4 regions of the Parageobacillus caldoxylosilyticus genome follow, and region 4 is predicted to be linked to each of the others. Evidence: predicted binding sites of a transcription regulator. Region 4 holds the regulator's gene; each other region holds the start of a gene.

Region 1 (4,418 bases), 320 kb from region 4:
ATGTATATGTTTCAGTTTCACTGCAATGAAGGAAATGAGAAGGATCTTCTAAACATATAAAAACAGAAAAAACCCCTTAAAGAGGCACTCCATTTTCCATTCCATTTAGGATTCGCTGTGCCATTTGCACGCTTTCTTCCGAAGGAGGTTCAATCCCTTCCAAAGGGTACTTCAATCCAAGCGCCTTCCATTTGTATACTCCTAATTTATGATACGGCAGAATTTCAATTTTTTTGACGTTGTTTAACGTACGGATAAAAGCAGCGAGACGGCGCAAGTCATTAGGGTCTTCTGTAATGGTGGGAACGAGAACATGCCGAATCCAAACAGGAACGTTCTTTTCGGACAAAAACCGAGCAAATTGTAAAATATGTTTATTTGTTTTTCCCGTCAGTTTCCGATGTTTTTTTTCATCGATATGTTTTAAGTCAAGTAAAATTAAATCCGTATAGGAAAGCAATTCATTTAATTTTTGCTGGAATGACGCTTCCGTCGTGTAGCATCCCCCTGATGAATCGATCGCTGTATGAATGCCGAGTTGTTTGCATGCTTTAAATAGCTCGGTTAAAAAGTCGATTTGTAACAAAGGTTCCCCGCCGCTGACGGTAATTCCGCCGCCGGAGGCGTTGATAAACGGCAAGTACGTTTTCACATCATCGATAATTTCTTCTACGGTCATTTCTTTTCCTTTTCCAATTTCCCATGTATCAGCGTTATGGCAATATTGACAGCGCAGCACGCATCCTTGTGTAAAGATGACATAACGAAGGCCTGGACCGTCGACGGTGCCGCATGATTCGATGGAGTGAATAAATCCTTTCATACGTATGTTCTCCTTCCTAAGAGAAATATACCCCCTCCCAAGAAGGAGGGGGAGATAGTTACATCGTTTCGTGGAACGTGCGGTTAATGACGTCAATTTGTTGTTCGCGAGTTAATTTAATGAAGTTGACGGCATATCCAGAGACGCGAATCGTTAATTGCGGATATTTTTCTGGATGTTCCATCGCATCTAATAACGTTTCACGATTCAACACGTTAATGTTGAGATGGTGCCCGCCTTTTTCCATGTAACCATCTAAAATGGCGACAAGGTTACGAACACGGGTTTGTTCTTCTTTTCCTAACGCTTTCGGTACGATCGAGAACGTATTAGAGATGCCATCTAATGCATGTTCATATGGCAATTTCGCGACAGAGCTTAACGAAGCGAGCGCTCCTTTTGTGTCGCGGCCGTGTAGTGGGTTCGCTCCCGGGGCAAATGGTTCGCCAGCGCGGCGGCCATCTGGTGTATTGCCTGTCTTTTTCCCGTATACGACGTTCGATGTAATCGTTAAAATCGATAGCGTATGTTTCGAATCGCGATACGTTTTATGTTTTTTCAATTTCGTCATAAAACGTTCGACTAAATCAACTGCAATTTGGTCGACGCGATCATCGTTATTTCCGTATTTCGGGAAGTCGCCTTCAATTTCAAAATCAACGGCAATGCCGTTTTCATCGCAAATCGGTTTGACTTTTGCGTATTTGATCGCACTTAACGAATCGACGACAACCGATAGCCCGGCAATACCAGTTGCCATTGTACGTAAAACGTGGGTATCATGAAGCGCCATTTCCATTCGTTCGTAACAATATTTGTCGTGCATGTAATGGATGACATTAAGTGTATTAATATAAAGTTCGGCAAGCCATTCAAGCACTTGATCAAATTTACGCATGACTTCATCGTAATCTAAATATTCGGAGGTAATTGGCGCAAATTCAGGGCCAACTTGAATTTTTAATTTTTCATCGACGCCGCCGTTAATTGCATATAACAATGCTTTCGCAAGGTTGGCGCGCGCTCCGAAAAATTGCATTTGTTTACCGATTCGCATCGCCGATACACAGCAGGCAATTCCGTAGTCATCGCCAAATTCAACGCGCATTAAGTCGTCGTTTTCATATTGAATCGAGCTTGTTTTTATCGACATTTTCGCGCAATATTCTTTGAACGCTTCCGGTAATTGTTTCGACCAAAGTACCGTTAAGTTTGGTTCTGGCGCAGGTCCTAAGTTATCTAACGTATGAAGGAAGCGGAACGAGTTTTTCGTTACTAATGGGCGGCCATCGATAGCCATTCCGCCGATCGATTCTGTTACCCATGTTGGGTCGCCGCTAAATAGTTCGTTATATTCCGGCGTTCTTGCGAATTTGACGAGGCGCAATTTCATCACGAAATGGTCGACAAGTTCTTGTGCTTCTTTTTCTGTTAGTGTACCTTCTTGTAGGTCGCGTTCGATATAAATATCTAAGAAGGTAGAAACACGTCCTAAGCTCATCGCTGCGCCGTTTTGTTCTTTAATAGCGGCAAGATAAGCGAAATAGAGCCATTGGAATGCTTCGTGTGCGTTTCGCGCTGGTTTGGAAATGTCGTAACCGTAGTTTAATGCCATTTGTTTCAATTCGTTTAACGCGCGAATTTGTTCAGCAATTTCCTCGCGAAGACGGATAATGTCTTCTGTCATCGTTCTTGCGCCGGTATTTTTCAAATCCTTTTGTTTTTCTTCAATCAGACGATCGACGCCGTATAATGCTACACGACGATAGTCGCCAATAATGCGGCCGCGTCCGTACGCGTCTGGAAGACCAGTAATGATCCCTGCTTTGCGCGCTAATTTCATTTCTTCGGTGTAAACATCAAATACACCTTGGTTATGTGTTTTGCGGTATTCCGTAAAAATTTTTTTTATTTCGTCGCTTACTTTATAGCCGTATGCTTCGCATGATTGCTGTGCCATACGGATGCCGCCGAACGGCATTAATGCGCGCTTAAACGGTTTATCTGTTTGAAAACCAACGATTTTTTCTAAGTCTTTGTTTAAATAACCTGGTCCATGGGAAGTGATGGTCGAAACAACAGATGTGTCCATATCGAGAACGCCGCCTTTTTCTCGCTCTTGTTTCGACAATTCCATCACTTGTTCCCATAGTTTTTTCGTTGCTTCTGTAGGTCCTTCTAGAAATGATTCATCCCCATAGTAAACGGTTACGTTGTTTAAAATAAAGTCACGGACATTAATGGACTTTTTCCATTTTGACCCTTTAAAATTTCGCCAAGGGTCTAATACAACAGTGGTTTGTTTCATAACAGATCCCCTCCCAATCACCTGTAAATATAACAGGCTGATAAAAATGATATAACAGCTTTTGTCTATACAATACTACATTTTTTGATGACTATAACCATCTATTATTGAATAGTTTGTGAAATATTGAGCAATATGAAATGAATGATGATATAACGATGTAACAGATCGAGAAAAAGAAACAATAAATATGAAGAAGGGTGTGAAAAAAAATGAGGATGTCCCAAAAGTGTTCGCATAGCGTTCGCTTTTGGGACACTTTTTTGGATAAAAAAGAAGAAAACCGTTCCTCTTTTGGTATAATAGAGTCACCACAACCCTACCAAAGAAAGGACGGTTTTCTTATGTACATTTATTATAACCGAGATCAACTCATTTTGCCAATGGATCTTGAAATTTTCATTCCCAAACATCATCTTTGCCGGATTGTGGATCTGGCAGTGGAAAAAATGGATCCGGCTCTGTTCGTTTCCCTCTATCCTGGCGGAGGGCGTCCAGCCTATCATCCGAAAATGATGTTGAAAGTCATCCTGTATGCCTACGCCAATCGGATCTACTCCTCTCGCCAAATCGCCAAGCAGTTGAAAGAAAACATTTACTTTATGTGGCTATCCGGCCATCAAACACCGGATTTTCGCACGATCAACCGATTTCGGTCGGAACGGATGAAGGACATCATTTACGAAACGTTTTTCTCCATTGTCGATCTTCTGCGTCAAGAAGGGTTGGTCAAGTTAGAGGATTATTTTCTGGATGGAACGAAAATCGAGGCCAATGCCAACCGATATACATTCGTTTGGCGCAAATCAACGGAAAAGTACGATCAGAAACTGGAGGAGAAATTCCGGAAAATCGTTGCCTCGATCGAACAGGTGACGAAAGAAGATGAAGAGGCGGAACAAGAGGGGGATTTTCAAGAAAAGCTGGAAGCTTCACCGATCACGTCCGAAAGGATCGAAGCCGTCATCGAACAAGTGGAAGAGCGCCTAAAGAAAGAGCCGAAGAATCGTACGTTAAAGAAAGCCAAACGGCAATTGGAACAAGATCTTCTCCCCCGTAAGAAAAAATATGAAGAATACAAAGAAAGATTAGGCGAACGGAACAGTTTTTCGAAAACGGATCCGGATGCCACGTTTATGCGGATGAAGGACGACCATATGAAAAATGGCCAGCTCAAACCGGGGTACAATGTGCAGATTGGGACAGAGAACCAATTCATCACTGGATTTAGCGTGCATCAACGGGCAGGGGATGCCGGATGTTTCATTCCGCATTTGGAGCAATTGG
Region 2 (4,418 bases), 300 kb from region 4:
GACATGATATGGCAAACATCCAAGCAATGTTGAACATGTTGCTATAATGCTCCGGATTATGATGCCGCAGCTGATAAATGATGAGGAGCGCCGATAAAATCGTTGGCCCGCTCCAACTTAGCGCATATTTCCGCAGCAATTCGCGCGCCTGCATATCCCCCGCTTCATTGGCGTAATATGTTAGAAATGTAGCGGAAATATAGAGAACGCTCGTAATGCTTAACAACACAATACTCCAAGTAAGCGGGCTGACAAACAGCTCTTTATATAATAAAGTAAGTTTTTCCCCGCTTTTCTCCACAAATCCTCCTTCCGAAATCGTCAGCACAATCGACAGTGACGCCGGAATAAACAGCCCTGTTAGCCCGTAGGCAAGCAAATACCAATTTCTTTCCGTCCCGCCATACGTATGAAACGCATAATACGACCCGCGGATCGCCAAAAGCACAATGGCAATGCTGGCAGGAACGAGCAAAATCGAGCCGTAATAATAGGCAGTTTTCGGGAAAAAGCCGACGATGCCGACGAAGAAAAAGACGAGAAACACGTTCGTCACTTCCCATACCGGGGAAAGATAGCGCTGGATAATTTTATGCAAAATATGCTTTTTCTTGGCAAAATCGCTGTATGCGCTGAAAAATCCAGCACCAAAGTCAATCGAGGCGACTATAACGTATCCGAACAAAAACAGCCATAAAACAGAAATGCCAACAATCTCCAACGTCATTCCGCCATCACCTCCTGCTGGCCTGAACGTTCCGCCAACTCCCGTTCGACTGGGTTTTTGCGGAACATGTTAATCAGCACCGCCGCACTCGCGATTCCTAAAATAAGATACAAGATCGAAAATAAAATGAGCATCGTATCGACATGCGCTGACGATGTCGCCGCTTCCGCCGTTTTCATATAACCGCGCAAAATCCACGGCTGCCGGCCGACTTCGGCAAGATACCATCCCACTTCAATCGCCAGCATCGAAAGTGGACCGGAGGCTACCAACAGACCGAAAAACCATTTTTTCACGACAAACTTCCACTTAAATATTTTTCCAAGCCAATAAACCGCCGCTACAACGGTAAGAAACACGCCAAGCGTCACCATTAAATCAAATAAATAGTGAATGTAAAGCGGGGGCGTTTCCTCCTTCGGAAATTCGTTTAATCCTTTTACTTCCGCGGCGGGATGATTATGCGCCAAAATGCTTAATGCGTTTGGAATAATAAGCGCATTTTTTATATTGTTGTTTTCATCAAGCGTCCCGAACAAGACAAGCGGCGCATGGGTGCTCGTTTCAAAGTGCCATTCCGCCGCCGCTAATTTTTCCGGCTGGTACTCGGCTAAAAACTTGCCGGATAAATCGCCGACAAGTGCACTTGCAAGTGAAAAAATCAAAGCTGTTTTCATCGTTAAATGTAGTGCTTTTTTGTGATAAATATGGCGGTTGCCTCGCATTAAATGCCAAGCGGCGATGGACGCCAAGACAAAAGCACAAGTCATATAGGCTGTCGCCAAGACGTGCGCCACTTTCGTCGGCGTCGCTGGATTAAACATTGCCACAAGCGGCTCGATATTTGTGATGACTCCGTTTTTCAATTCAAAACCTTGCGGAGTATTCATAAACGCGTTTACCATCGTAATAAACATTGCTGATGCCGAAGAACCAATGGCAACCGGAATAAGCAGCAACAAATGTTTTTTCTGATTTTCAAATCGATCCCACGTATATAAATAAATGCCAAGGAAAATCGCTTCAAGAAAGAAGGCAAACGTCTCCATAAACAGCGGCAGACTGATAACTTGACCTGCAAGTTGCATAAAGTTCGGCCATAATAACGACAGCTGCAATCCGATCGCCGTTCCCGTCACAACGCCGACGGCTACCGTAACGACGAAGCCGCGCGTCCATCTCCGCGCCAGCAAAATGTAATGTTCATCGTTTTTGCGGATGCCTACCCATTGAGCAATCGCAATCATTAACGGGACGCCGACACCGATCGTTGCATAAATAATATGGAACGTCAGCGTCAGTTCCGTAAGTACTCGGCTAAACAGAACTGGATCATATTTCCACATCGCAATATCCTCCCTTTATGAAAACAATCTGCCAACCATCGACAGAAGCATAATCACTGCAACAAAAAAACTAACCATCACAAGCCATTTTTCTTGGCGTTTCCACACATTTTTTCCTCCTTTGATTCCTCTTGCTCTTATTTATTTTGTCAACAATTTAACAAGATACTGAAATTGTGATGTTTTTCACAAATTTGTCATGATTAACAGAGTTATAAAGGTAAAAATGTTTTATACCATACAATTTTTTATCCATTATGCTTATCGATCCCAAAAATAAAATGGTTACCATCGACAATGATGATAACCATTTTCTTATGCTTTATACAAAGAAACAAAAAAATAATAACCAAACAACAGTGTGACAAATAACACTAAAAGTGCTAAAAACCAAATAAGAAAACGAGCGGTACGAAATGTTTGTTCATTAATTTGCCTTGCTTTTTGGAAATAGCTAATAGTGGCAAAAACAACCGTACACACTCCCGTTACGACAGACAACGTTCCAATCATTTGCACTGCCATGTTGGATAAAGAATGATGGGACGATTTGATATGCAAGTTAATGATGAGAAATCCAATTCCTGTTATAGCGATAGCCGTTCGAATCCACGCTAAAAACGTACGCTCATTGGCGAGATGCTGTTGAATATATTTGGAGTCCTCCGTTGGTGCTTGCGCTTTCTCCTTCATTTCCCACACACCTTTCTTCCATAAACATTGTTGACAAATAAAAACCCCCTATAGTATACTAACCTTTCCGTCAAGCTGTCTACTATAAGAGGATGGGAGTCAATGATAATCGACATTCGTTGAGGCAAGCTATTAGCCTTTTTTCGATATCTTCGGCTAAACTTTTTAATGATTTATCATTTGCCATGTTCATGAACAAGGTAGGTTTTGGCATGCCAATTTTTGGTGTCCTATTCTCTTTATAAACGACTATTTTACATGGCAAAAAGTATCCAACTAATCTATTTTCTGAAAGAACACGTGCGGCTTCTTTTGGATTACATACTTCCAAAATAACGAATGGATGAGAAAAATCGAATCTTTTTTTTGTAATTTTTCCGTTTGCTAAAATTTCCATAACACGCCAAATCCCTCTTTGCCTAAACTTTCCTCCATGCTTTGATCGCTTCATCCGTTCCGATTCGCAGTTTGATTGTCTAATGGAACCATTTCCTTTTTTCCGTTCCTAGCCACTGTTACTGTTTTTTATGGTATACAAGCGAACGCAACTGTAAACAAATAAAAAAAGCTGCCTTCAGAGCAGCTTTATGTCACGGATCATATATATTTCCGATGCACCATTTTCCCGTCATACGTAAACAAAATCGGCTTCTCTTCCACCACCGTTTCCATATGAACAGGACGCCCCCATAGCTGATAAATATACGGAAGCACTTTTTCTAAATATTTGATGTCTAATTCAATTCCTTCATACCAATGCTTTAAATATAGTTCGCCATTGCGCATGTAATCCCCGTCATTGACCGTAATGTACGGAAACCCGCCATTGACCCGCATGCTCACGAGCTGATCGCGAACGTGCTCCCAGCTTTTATCAACAATTTTATACTCTTTTCCTTGCTTTTGGAATAAATACATATCTTCGCGCATTACTAACTCTTTCGTTAAATAATTGCGCAAAAACGAAATATCGGATTCCAATTCGCGCACTTCGAAAATTTTTTCGCGGCCCGATCCCGGCTTCACCCCACGTTTTTTCATTTCCTCCGTCGGGTTGTTCCAACGCTCTTCAATGTCTTCAAAAATTTTCAATCCTAAATAGTACGGATTAATTCCTGTGCGCGACGGCTGTACAACATTCGCGTTTAATTTCGCAAATTCAATCGCCTCGTCGCTTGTTAAGTCCATTTCCCGCAAAATGCGCTGATGCCAATACGTTGCCCAGCCTTCATTCATGATTTTCGTCTCAAGTTGCGGCCAGAAATAGAGCATCTCTTCGCGCATCATCGTTAAAATATCGCGCTGCCAGTCTTCCAGTTCACGGCTATACTCCTCAATAAACAACAATACGTCTTTTTCCGGCTGCGGCGGAAACTTCCTGCGCTTTTTGCGCGGAGGCGGAGCTGGGCGATCTTTTTCATCAAGACTCCATAAATCGTCATATGGCGTCGCTCTTTTTGGCGGTTCTTCCTCTTCATATACTTCCGTATCTTCCCACGTCCACGATAGTTTTGGACGAAGCAGTGACGGGTCGATATGCTCTTGAATCGCCAATACCGCATCTAAAAACTTTTCTACTTCCAATTTTCCATATTGGTGTTCGTAATGTTTAATTCTCTCGGCGGTGGCTGCCATGCTTTCGACCATATCGC
Region 3 (4,418 bases), 470 kb from region 4:
TATACTTCAACACCGATAACGAATCAAGCATCGTTTTTTGCTGCTTAGGCTTTGGCATATCCGGAGTAAAGAACCAAACAAGAAGGAGCATGATGACAACTGGGATAATCATTCCCCAAAACGCCCATTTCACTCCAAACGCTGCCGCGATCGAAGGAACCGAAAAGCTTGCCACCGCTGTTCCAATATTGCCCATCGCGTTAATGCCGAGCGCTGTTCCTTGCTTTTCTGACGGTGTTAAGCGCGATACGAACGTAACAGAAATGGCAAACGACGTCCCTGCCATTCCGATGAAGAACGCCCAAAACATTAACATGGCAAACGAATTAGCAAAACCCGCTCCAATTAGCGGAATAATCAAAAATAATAGCAGCAGCGAAAACAATCGTCTACCGCCAATCCGATCCGTCCAAATTCCAAGCGGAATGCGCATGATAGAACCAAGCAGCACCGGGATCGCCACTAAAATGCTTTTTTGTGTCGATGTTAGTCCGTACATTTCTTGGAATGTATTCGCCAACGGAGAAAATACAGCCCATACGGCAAACGCAAACGTCATCGCCAACGTTGTGATCGGTAAAAGTGCTTTTTGCTTATTCATTACGAAAATCCTCCTTTTTGATCACAGCCATATAATTAAATTTATCTGCTTTTGTGTCCATCATACGGAAATGAAAAAAGAATGTTTGTGAATTTCATCACATTTTTTGGTAGTGTCACATAATTGTAAAAAGTGGATTTCCATCTTTATCATTTCCTGTTTATTTATAAACATGCCTAGAAAACCATTTCTGTGAACGCGTAAATAAAAAACTGGCTCCCATAAAAGAGAGCCAGTGAACATGGTGATTAAGATAAACGCTTGCCTTTTTGCCGCAATGCTTTTGGAATGTATACGCAATACGGTTCACTTTCTAAGTAATCGCCGGTAACAGCATACGCCCGCGAGCGCGAGCCGCCGCAAACGTAGCGGAATTCGCATACGCCGCATTTTCCTTTATATTTATCAGGGCTGCGCAAGTCTTGGAAAATCGGCGAATTCCGGTAAATTTCCGCGAGCGGCGTTTCCCGGACGTTTCCGGCTTTTACCGGAAGCAGTCCGCTCGGATAGACATCACCAATATGAGAAATAAAAACAAATCCGTTGCCGTCGTTGACTCCTTTTGGCGCACGGCCAAGACCGTCGACTTGACCGGTCAGCCCTTTGGCCAGCACGTCTTCATAGCGGATTCCGTCGCTGGCTATTTGATTTTCCCGCATTTTCGCTTGCAAAACAACACGGCGGTAATGCTGTCCTGCCGTTGTTTTTATGTCAAACGGGACGCGCTTGCTCGTTTCATAAAGCCAGCGAAACACTTTTTCATGCTCTACCGGGGAAATCATGTCCGATTCTTTTCCCCGCCCGGTCGGTACAAGGAAAAAGACGCTCCAAAGCACACATTTTAGTTTTTCAACCAACTCTGCCATTTCATCAAGGGCATGAACATTGTAACGGGAAATAACGGTGTTAATTTGCACCGGGATATCAAGCTCATGCAAATATTCAATCGCTTTGATCGTTAAATCAAAGGAACCAGGCGTTCCGCGGAAATGGTCATGAATTTCCGCGTTTGGCCCGTCCAAACTAAACGCCCAACGGGAAAGCCCAACTTCCTTCGCTTTTCGAATTGCTTCTTTTGTCACGTTCGGTGTCGCGCTCGGCGTCATTGAAACATGAAGGCCTTTGTCAATCGCATATTTCGCAAGATCATATACATCCGGACGCATGAGCGGATCCCCGCCGGTAAACACGAGAAGCGGCTGATCCATCTCATATATATCATCAATTAACTTTTTCCCTTCTTCAAATGTCAATTCGCGCGGATCGCGATGGTATTGCGCCTCGGCCCGGCAATGAAGACATTTTAATTGACATGCCCTTGTTAATTCCCAAATCACAATAAACGGATTTTCGTTAAAGTCCCTCACTATGTTCCCCTCCTTGCTTTCATTGTACTGCATAGGGGGAAACACTCATGTGACATATATCACAAAGCGATTTATGTCACAATATCGTCAAACTCATTCGGTTTATTTACATTGCGAAATACGATCTCATTTTCCCAAAAATCTTGCTCCGTCACATAGCGAACATGACAACGATGAAGCAACGACTTCATTCTGTTATCCTTTGCTTGCAGCAGCTTTTCGATTTGCTCGAATGTCCGTCGATGATACATGCCAACTAACGGCTGAATTCGGCCGAAATGCGCGCATATAATCGCATCAAACTTCTCGTTCGCATATTTAGCAAGTTTTTCCGCAACTTCCGGCCGCATATACGGCATATCGCACGGAAGCACAAATATCCATTCCGCTTCGCTTTTTTTCATAACCGTATAGATTCCCGCCAGCGGCCCTTGCCCACGATACCGTTCATCGTCCATGATCACTTTTTCCACTGTCTTTTGCCGAAAACAGTCTACTAGTGAAGGATGACTAACAATATAAATATCCTCTGCCACTGTGCGTAATGTTTCTACAGCAATTTCAAAAAAATATTTTCCTTTAAACTTGGCAAACGCTTTCGGGCTGCCAAAACGCCGCGACTGACCCCCTGCAAGAACAACCCCTGTCATTCCTTTCACCGTCTGTCCCCTTTCTCCAACTCTTTGTTTCACTGTATCATGAAGGCAGCGAAAAGAAAAGATTCCCGTAATTTTTCGGGAATCTTTTCTAAAAATCTGATTTATTTTTTGCCGATGGCAACTCGCCAAATTTCCGGTCCTTCTTCTAAGTACTCCCAAGTAAATTGATCTGGACGTTCCATCATAAACTGATAATGCAGCGGACGCGGATCATGATCGTTTGTTAATTCCATCACTTCACCTGGCTTCAGGCTATCGAATAAACGAAAGATCGCAGGATGTCTTTCGCGCGGTTCATAATCAGGCGCATGAATTTTTGCAGCAAATTGACTCATAATTGTTGCCTCCTTTATAGTATAATGAATTATATACACATCATAATCGCTTTTGTCGTTTGTCGTAGTGATGAACATCACAACTTACGAATGATAATTTTCAATCGTTTATGAAAGGAGAAATGATGTTGGAAGAGCTTGTTGGCTTTTGTTCGCAGTGCGGCAAACCGATACATTGTTTGCATGGGTTTTTAAACGGCATCATTAGCGATGAAAAAGAAACGTTGTATTGTTTTCAATGTTACGAAGAAAAAGAAGAAGCGAAGAAGAGTTAACAACGAACAAGATAGAAAGCGCTATCATACGAAGATAAAAAGAATCACAGCGATTTGTGCTGTGATTCTTTTTTATTTATTCTTCTTTGGTTAAATCGACCACCGGAAGCGCTTCTTCCTCACCGTGTGTCGGTTTGCGCAAATGGAATAGCGATTTGACGCTGAACACCATCATCACAATGACACCAATTAAGAAAATCGTATCTGGAACGGCACGGATCGTAAGCAAGGTTTGTACAAGATCCTGTTGTAAAAACGCTGGAGAACGCGATGCCCAATAGCCATGTTCAAACGCTTCTTTTATTTGCAGAATACCAATTGGCAATAGCGTCACTGCAATCATCCCTGCAAGCCCGATATTGAGCATCCAGCATGCGAATTTTAACCATTTATCGTTCCATGCTTCCGGCTTGACGATATTGCGCAGCGAATACAGCAACACCGCAATGGCGAACATGCCGTATACTCCCATCATCGCCCCATGGCCGTGAGTCGGCGTTAAAAATTGTCCGTGTTCGAAATAACTTACGGCTGGCAAATTGATGAGGAATCCAAGAACACCGGCGCCGACTAGGTTCCAAATCGCTGTAGAAATCAAAAACCAGAACGTCGACTTATAAGGGAAGTTGACGCCGCCGTCGCGCATCATTTTGTATTGCTCATATGCTTCTAAAATAAGCAATGTAAGCGGAATGACTTCGAGCGCCGAGAAGACGGCACCAAGCGCAATCCATATTTCCGCCGAACCGTTGTAATAATAGTGGTGGCCAATTCCAATGACCCCGCTGCCAAGCAAGATCGTAAATTGGAAATATAACGCTCTTACTGTAGAGCTTTTTGTGACAAGTTTCATTTGCACCAACAAAAAGCCGATTACAACAACCGCAAACACTTCAAAAATTCCTTCCACCCACAAGTGGATAATCCACCAGCGCCAGTAATCGGCCATCGTAAAGTTTGTGTCCGGTTTCATAAAGAACGCAAAGATGTAAAAGAACGGCACCGCAATCGCCGAGTAGAACAATAAGTGAATTAATCCGCCTTTATCGCTCTCCCGTTTTAAGCCGCTCTTAATGCCGCGAAAGACGATAAACAGCCAAATGAGCATGCCCACTACCAAGATGATTTGCCAAATGCGGCCAAGCTCAATGTACTCCCATCCTTGATGGCCAAGCAAGAAC
Region 4 (4,418 bases):
ACAGCGACCGCTTTTTCAATACCTTTGCGGATGCCCATTGGGTTAGCGCCAGCTGTAACGTTTTTCAATCCTTCACGGATCATTGCTTGCGCTAAAACTGTTGCCGTTGTTGTACCGTCCCCAGCAACATCATTCGTTTTGCTTGCAACTTCCGCAACAAGTTTCGCACCCATGTTTTCAAATGGGTCTTCTAATTCGATTTCTTTCGCGATTGTTACACCGTCGTTTGTAATTAATGGCGAACCAAATTTTTTCTCTAATACGACGTTACGGCCTTTTGGTCCTAATGTTACTTTTACCGCATCTGCTAGTTTGTCCACACCGCGTAACATCGCGCGACGAGCTTCTTCGCTGAATTTAATTTCTTTTGCCATACCCCGTTACCTCCTTATAAAATGGAATCGTTAAGTATTTTGGTTAAGTATTTTGTATATATCTATGTTATAAACGCTGTATATTAGCCAATAACAGCCAAAATGTCGCTTTCACGCAAGATTAAATATTCCTTGCCGTCATATTTTACTTCTGTTCCAGCATATTTCGAGAAAATAACGCGATCGCCAACTTCTACTTCCGGAGCTACACGCTCACCGCTGTCAAGCACACGTCCTTTGCCAACAGCAACTACTTTGCCTTCTTGCGGTTTTTCTTTCGCAGTGTCTGGCAATACGATACCGCTTGCAGTTTTTTCTTCCGTTTCAATCACTTCAATGACAACGCGATCACCTAATGGCTTTAACACGGAAAACAACCTCCTTAACAATAATTTTCGCCGTTCTTATTAGCACTCATCTTAATCGAGTGCTAACACACTTATAATATTAATGAACTTCTCCTTTTTTTGCAAGTAGGAAATACAAAAAAAATAACTGCTTTTCTTTACTCCTTCTATACCCTTTTCAAGTATTTCACATTTCCATGATCGATAAACGGCGGCAATCAATTTTTTTATATTTTTGCAAAAGATGTGCTAAAATACGGGAAGTATCACTATTTTGTTGGCAAAGGGGTTAGTTTCCTTGAAACGACAATATTGGTATGTCATTATTACGTATATCATCATGCAACTGTCTGGTATTGTAGGAGTTCCGCTTTTGCGCTTTCTCGGCGTGGGAAAACATGTCGAAAATAAACTCGTTGCCGCAAAGCTCGCCTCTGGCTATTGGGCGGTCATTAGCTTTGCTATTGCGTTTTTTATTATTATCTTTTTCTTGCGTGAGGATATAAAACAACGGCATACTCGTCATCGCGTTTCTTTGCCCGTCGCTTGGATGTGGGCGGTCAGCGGCGTCTTTTTGTCGCTCTTTGCCCAAAGCCTTGCCGCTAATGTTGAATGGCGTTTGCTTGGTATCGAACCAGGCTCGGAAAACACAAAACGAATTGTTGAAATCATTCAAGTCACCCCTTTATTAATGGTCGTGACTTCCATTATCGGTCCGATTTTAGAAGAAATAATTTTTCGTAAAATTATTTTTGGAACGCTATATCAAAAATACAACTTCTTCATTTCCGCGCTAGTTAGTTCGCTTTTATTCGCCATCGTCCATATGGAACTCGAACACCTGCTCTTGTACGCAGCAATGGGATTTACGTTTGCCTTTCTTTATGCGAAAACGGGACGCATTTTCGTTCCGATTTTCGCCCATGTTACCATGAATACGTTCGTGGTCGTCATACAAACATTGTTTGCCGATGAAATTGAAAAAATAATGCGGCAGACAGAGCAGATACAACTCATTATTGGGGGCTTTTAAACAATGAAAGGGACGCCATTACAATTTGGTTTTTTCTATTTTCTGATGGGAGTGCTATTTACTTACTTGTCCATTCAAAGTGCAAAAGATACGATTTGGAACTTTTTCACGATCTTCCTTGCCATCCTGGCTACGCTTGATTTTGGAGCAGCAATACGTCTATTCGCACTCCACTTTCGCAATAAACCTCCCGTTTGATTTCACGGGAGGTTTTCTTGTTCCTGTTGCGCCAATAGCACTTTGCGGTAAGCCATCTTGGAAATCCAAATGCTTGCCTCATATAAAATCGAAAGCGGAATCATCACGATGACTTGCGATAATACATCCGGCGGCGTAATGACCGCAGCTACAATCAGCAAGGCCAAATAAGCGTATTTTCGTATTTTGATCAATAACATCGGTGTAATCAAACCAAGTCTTGTGAAAAACATCACTACTACCGGCAGCTGAAAGACAATGCCAAACGGCAAGATGAGCTGAAGCAAAAATTCAAAATATTCATTAATACCGATGACTTGATGAATACCCAGGCGTTCCGCCAAATTTTGCATAAAGCGAACGACAAACGGAAATAAAACAAAATACGCAAAACTAACGCCAGCGAAAAAGAGAACAATCGAAATGGGGATATAACTTAAAGTGACCTTTCGCTCTTTTTCATACAATCCCGGACTGACAAACGCCCAAAGTTGATAAAGCAAAACCGGAGCAGTAAGAACAAAGGCAATGACAAAAGCAAACTGAAAATAAATTTTGATCGGATCTGTCAAACGAAACGCATTCATCGTCAATTCTTTTGCTTCATCCGTCCGCTGCAAATATAAAATGACCGGTTCTACAAAAAAGAAGCTTCCTATCAAAGCAATGCCAAAAAAAACAAGAACAATGATAAGCCGTTTTCGCAACTCTCCTAGGTGCTCATACACCGACATTTCTTTATCGTTCATATGTCAACCATCCTAACTCATCATTGGTCGGCTTTTTTTTCATCCTCATCGGCTAATCCTTTCGTCGCATCCTTAAATTCGCGGAGCGATTGACCGAGCGACTTGCCCAATTCCGGAAGTTTTTTTGTTCCAAACAATAATAAAATGACAAGCACGATTAATAAATATTTCACGTTTCATTCTCTCCTTTTATTCAAGCGGGTAGTTTTTCAAAAAATAAACGAGCGACTGCAATTCGACCGCTAAGTCAATATGATGGACGCGAATATGCTTGGGTACGTTTAAGCGCGCTGGTGTAAAATTTAAAATTCCTTTAATTCCTCTTTGGACAAGACGGTCGGTAATCCACTGAGCGACATGGGCCGGCACCGTTAAAATCGCTACTGGAATCCCCTCGTGAAGACGGTCTTCCAATTCATCCAAATGATAGACAGGCACCCCGCCGACTTCTGTACCGACTTTCCTTTCATCTACGTCAAATGCCATCACAATTTTCGTATTATTGTTTTTCGAAAAATTATAATTTAAAAATGCGGTGCCTAAGTTCCCGACTCCAAATAGTGCAACTTCCGTTACCTCATCTTGATCGAGCGTTTTCCGGAAAAATGACAGCAAATAGTTGACATTATATCCGTATCCCTTTTTGCCAAGCGCTCCAAAATAGGAAAAATCGCGGCGGATCGTCGCAGGATCGACTTTGACCGCCTCGCTCAGTTCGGCAGAAGAAACGCGTTGTTTTCCAGAAGCGTGTAAATTTTTTAAAAAACGATAATATAACGGCAAACGTTTGGCCGTTGCTTGCGGAATTTTTGGCTGTTCATTGCTCATTGATGAATCCCCCAGCACTTCTTTTTTCGCGTTGATAATGTCCTGACTTTCCACCTGTTTTCTCTACCAAATAGGTTGGGCCAATAACCATTCCTTTATCTAACGCCTTACACATATCATATACTGTCAGCGCACATACAGAGGCAGCCGTTAGCGCTTCCATCTCCACCCCCGTGCTTCCCTTCGTTTTCACCGTTACGGTAATCAACAATTGATACAACGCTTTTTCTTCTTCGACATGCCAGGCAAACTGAATGTCGACACCTTTTAGCATAAGCGGATGGCACATTGGAATGAGATCGGCTGTTTTTTTCGCTGCCATAATACCTGCCACTTGCGCAACGGCAAGCACATCCCCTTTTTCGATCGCGTGGTTTGTCATTTTTTCATAAATTTCCTTATTTACTGTCACACTTGTTTGCGCGACCGCTATGCGAACCGTATCCTCTTTGTCCGTAATATCGACCATTTTTGCCCGGCCTTGTTCGTTGAAATGGGTAAATGATGACAACATAATCTCCTCCACTTATAAACTATACACTATTTTTCGTCATCTGTCTTTTATCGTTTTATTGCGATAAGAAAGTCACTTACGCTACACTATTATTGTCAAACGCGAGGTGAAAAACAATGATCATTTTACAAGTTAACCAACTGACAAAATATTTTGGCGCTGACCTTATTTTATCGAATATAAAATTAGAAATACAATCAAAAGACCGTATCGCTCTCGTTGGGAGAAACGGAGCCGGGAAATCGACCCTATTAAAGATCATTGCCGGTGAAATGTCTTACGATAGCGGGGAGATTATTAAACCAAAAGAAGTAACAATCGGCTATCTTGCCCAGGACAGCGGGCTTCACTCTTCGTTGTCGATTTGGGAAGAAA

Evidence for each region. Region 4 encodes Rex, which represses fermentation and respiration genes when NADH is low (regulators of the CRP and FNR family bind a similar motif). Its sites were predicted from a motif close to TTGTGAAATATTTCACAA; they were not measured.
Region 1: a site for Rex is predicted at 3,248-3,265, ahead of pflB (formate C-acetyltransferase). Genes of this name have one in related genera too.
Region 2: a site for Rex is predicted at 2,248-2,265, ahead of BV455_RS05860 (cytochrome ubiquinol oxidase subunit I). Genes of this name have one in related genera too.
Region 3: a site for Rex is predicted at 3,028-3,045, ahead of BV455_RS05045 (DUF2249 domain-containing protein). Genes of this name have one in related genera too.

What each region holds. Positions count from the first base shown of each region.
Region 1 is NZ_CP040553.1:1,772,289-1,776,706, forward strand. Features, by position in the region: gene pflA (pyruvate formate-lyase-activating protein) at 77-823, opposite strand; gene pflB (formate C-acetyltransferase) at 882-3,131, opposite strand; gene BV455_RS09075 (IS1182 family transposase) at 3,476-4,418, shown strand, end outside.
Region 2 is NZ_CP040553.1:1,150,481-1,154,898, forward strand. Features, by position in the region: gene BV455_RS05855 (cytochrome d ubiquinol oxidase subunit II) at 1-727, opposite strand, end outside; gene BV455_RS05860 (cytochrome ubiquinol oxidase subunit I) at 724-2,073, opposite strand; gene BV455_RS05865 (YidH family protein) at 2,389-2,766, opposite strand; partial or broken gene BV455_RS05870 (DUF302 domain-containing protein) at 2,849-3,201, opposite strand; gene BV455_RS05875 (SpoVR family protein) at 3,364-4,418, opposite strand, start outside.
Region 3 is NZ_CP040553.1:983,997-988,414, forward strand. Features, by position in the region: gene BV455_RS05030 (MFS transporter) at 1-601, opposite strand, end outside; gene BV455_RS05035 (TIGR04053 family radical SAM/SPASM domain-containing protein) at 850-1,968, opposite strand; gene BV455_RS05040 (molybdenum cofactor guanylyltransferase) at 2,040-2,627, opposite strand; gene BV455_RS05045 (DUF2249 domain-containing protein) at 2,729-2,962, opposite strand; gene BV455_RS05050 (hypothetical protein) at 3,085-3,237, shown strand; gene BV455_RS05055 (nitric-oxide reductase large subunit) at 3,314-4,418, opposite strand, start outside.
Region 4 is NZ_CP040553.1:1,453,582-1,457,999, forward strand. Features, by position in the region: gene groL (chaperonin GroEL) at 1-374, opposite strand, end outside; gene groES (co-chaperone GroES) at 458-742, opposite strand; gene BV455_RS07335 (CPBP family intramembrane glutamic endopeptidase) at 1,020-1,754, shown strand; gene BV455_RS07340 (YdiK family protein) at 1,758-1,952, shown strand; gene tatC (twin-arginine translocase subunit TatC) at 1,955-2,701, opposite strand; gene BV455_RS07350 (twin-arginine translocase TatA/TatE family subunit) at 2,722-2,874, opposite strand; gene BV455_RS07355 (redox-sensing transcriptional repressor Rex) at 2,891-3,529, opposite strand; gene moaC (cyclic pyranopterin monophosphate synthase MoaC) at 3,519-4,040, opposite strand; gene BV455_RS07365 (ABC-F family ATP-binding cassette domain-containing protein) at 4,160-4,418, shown strand, end outside.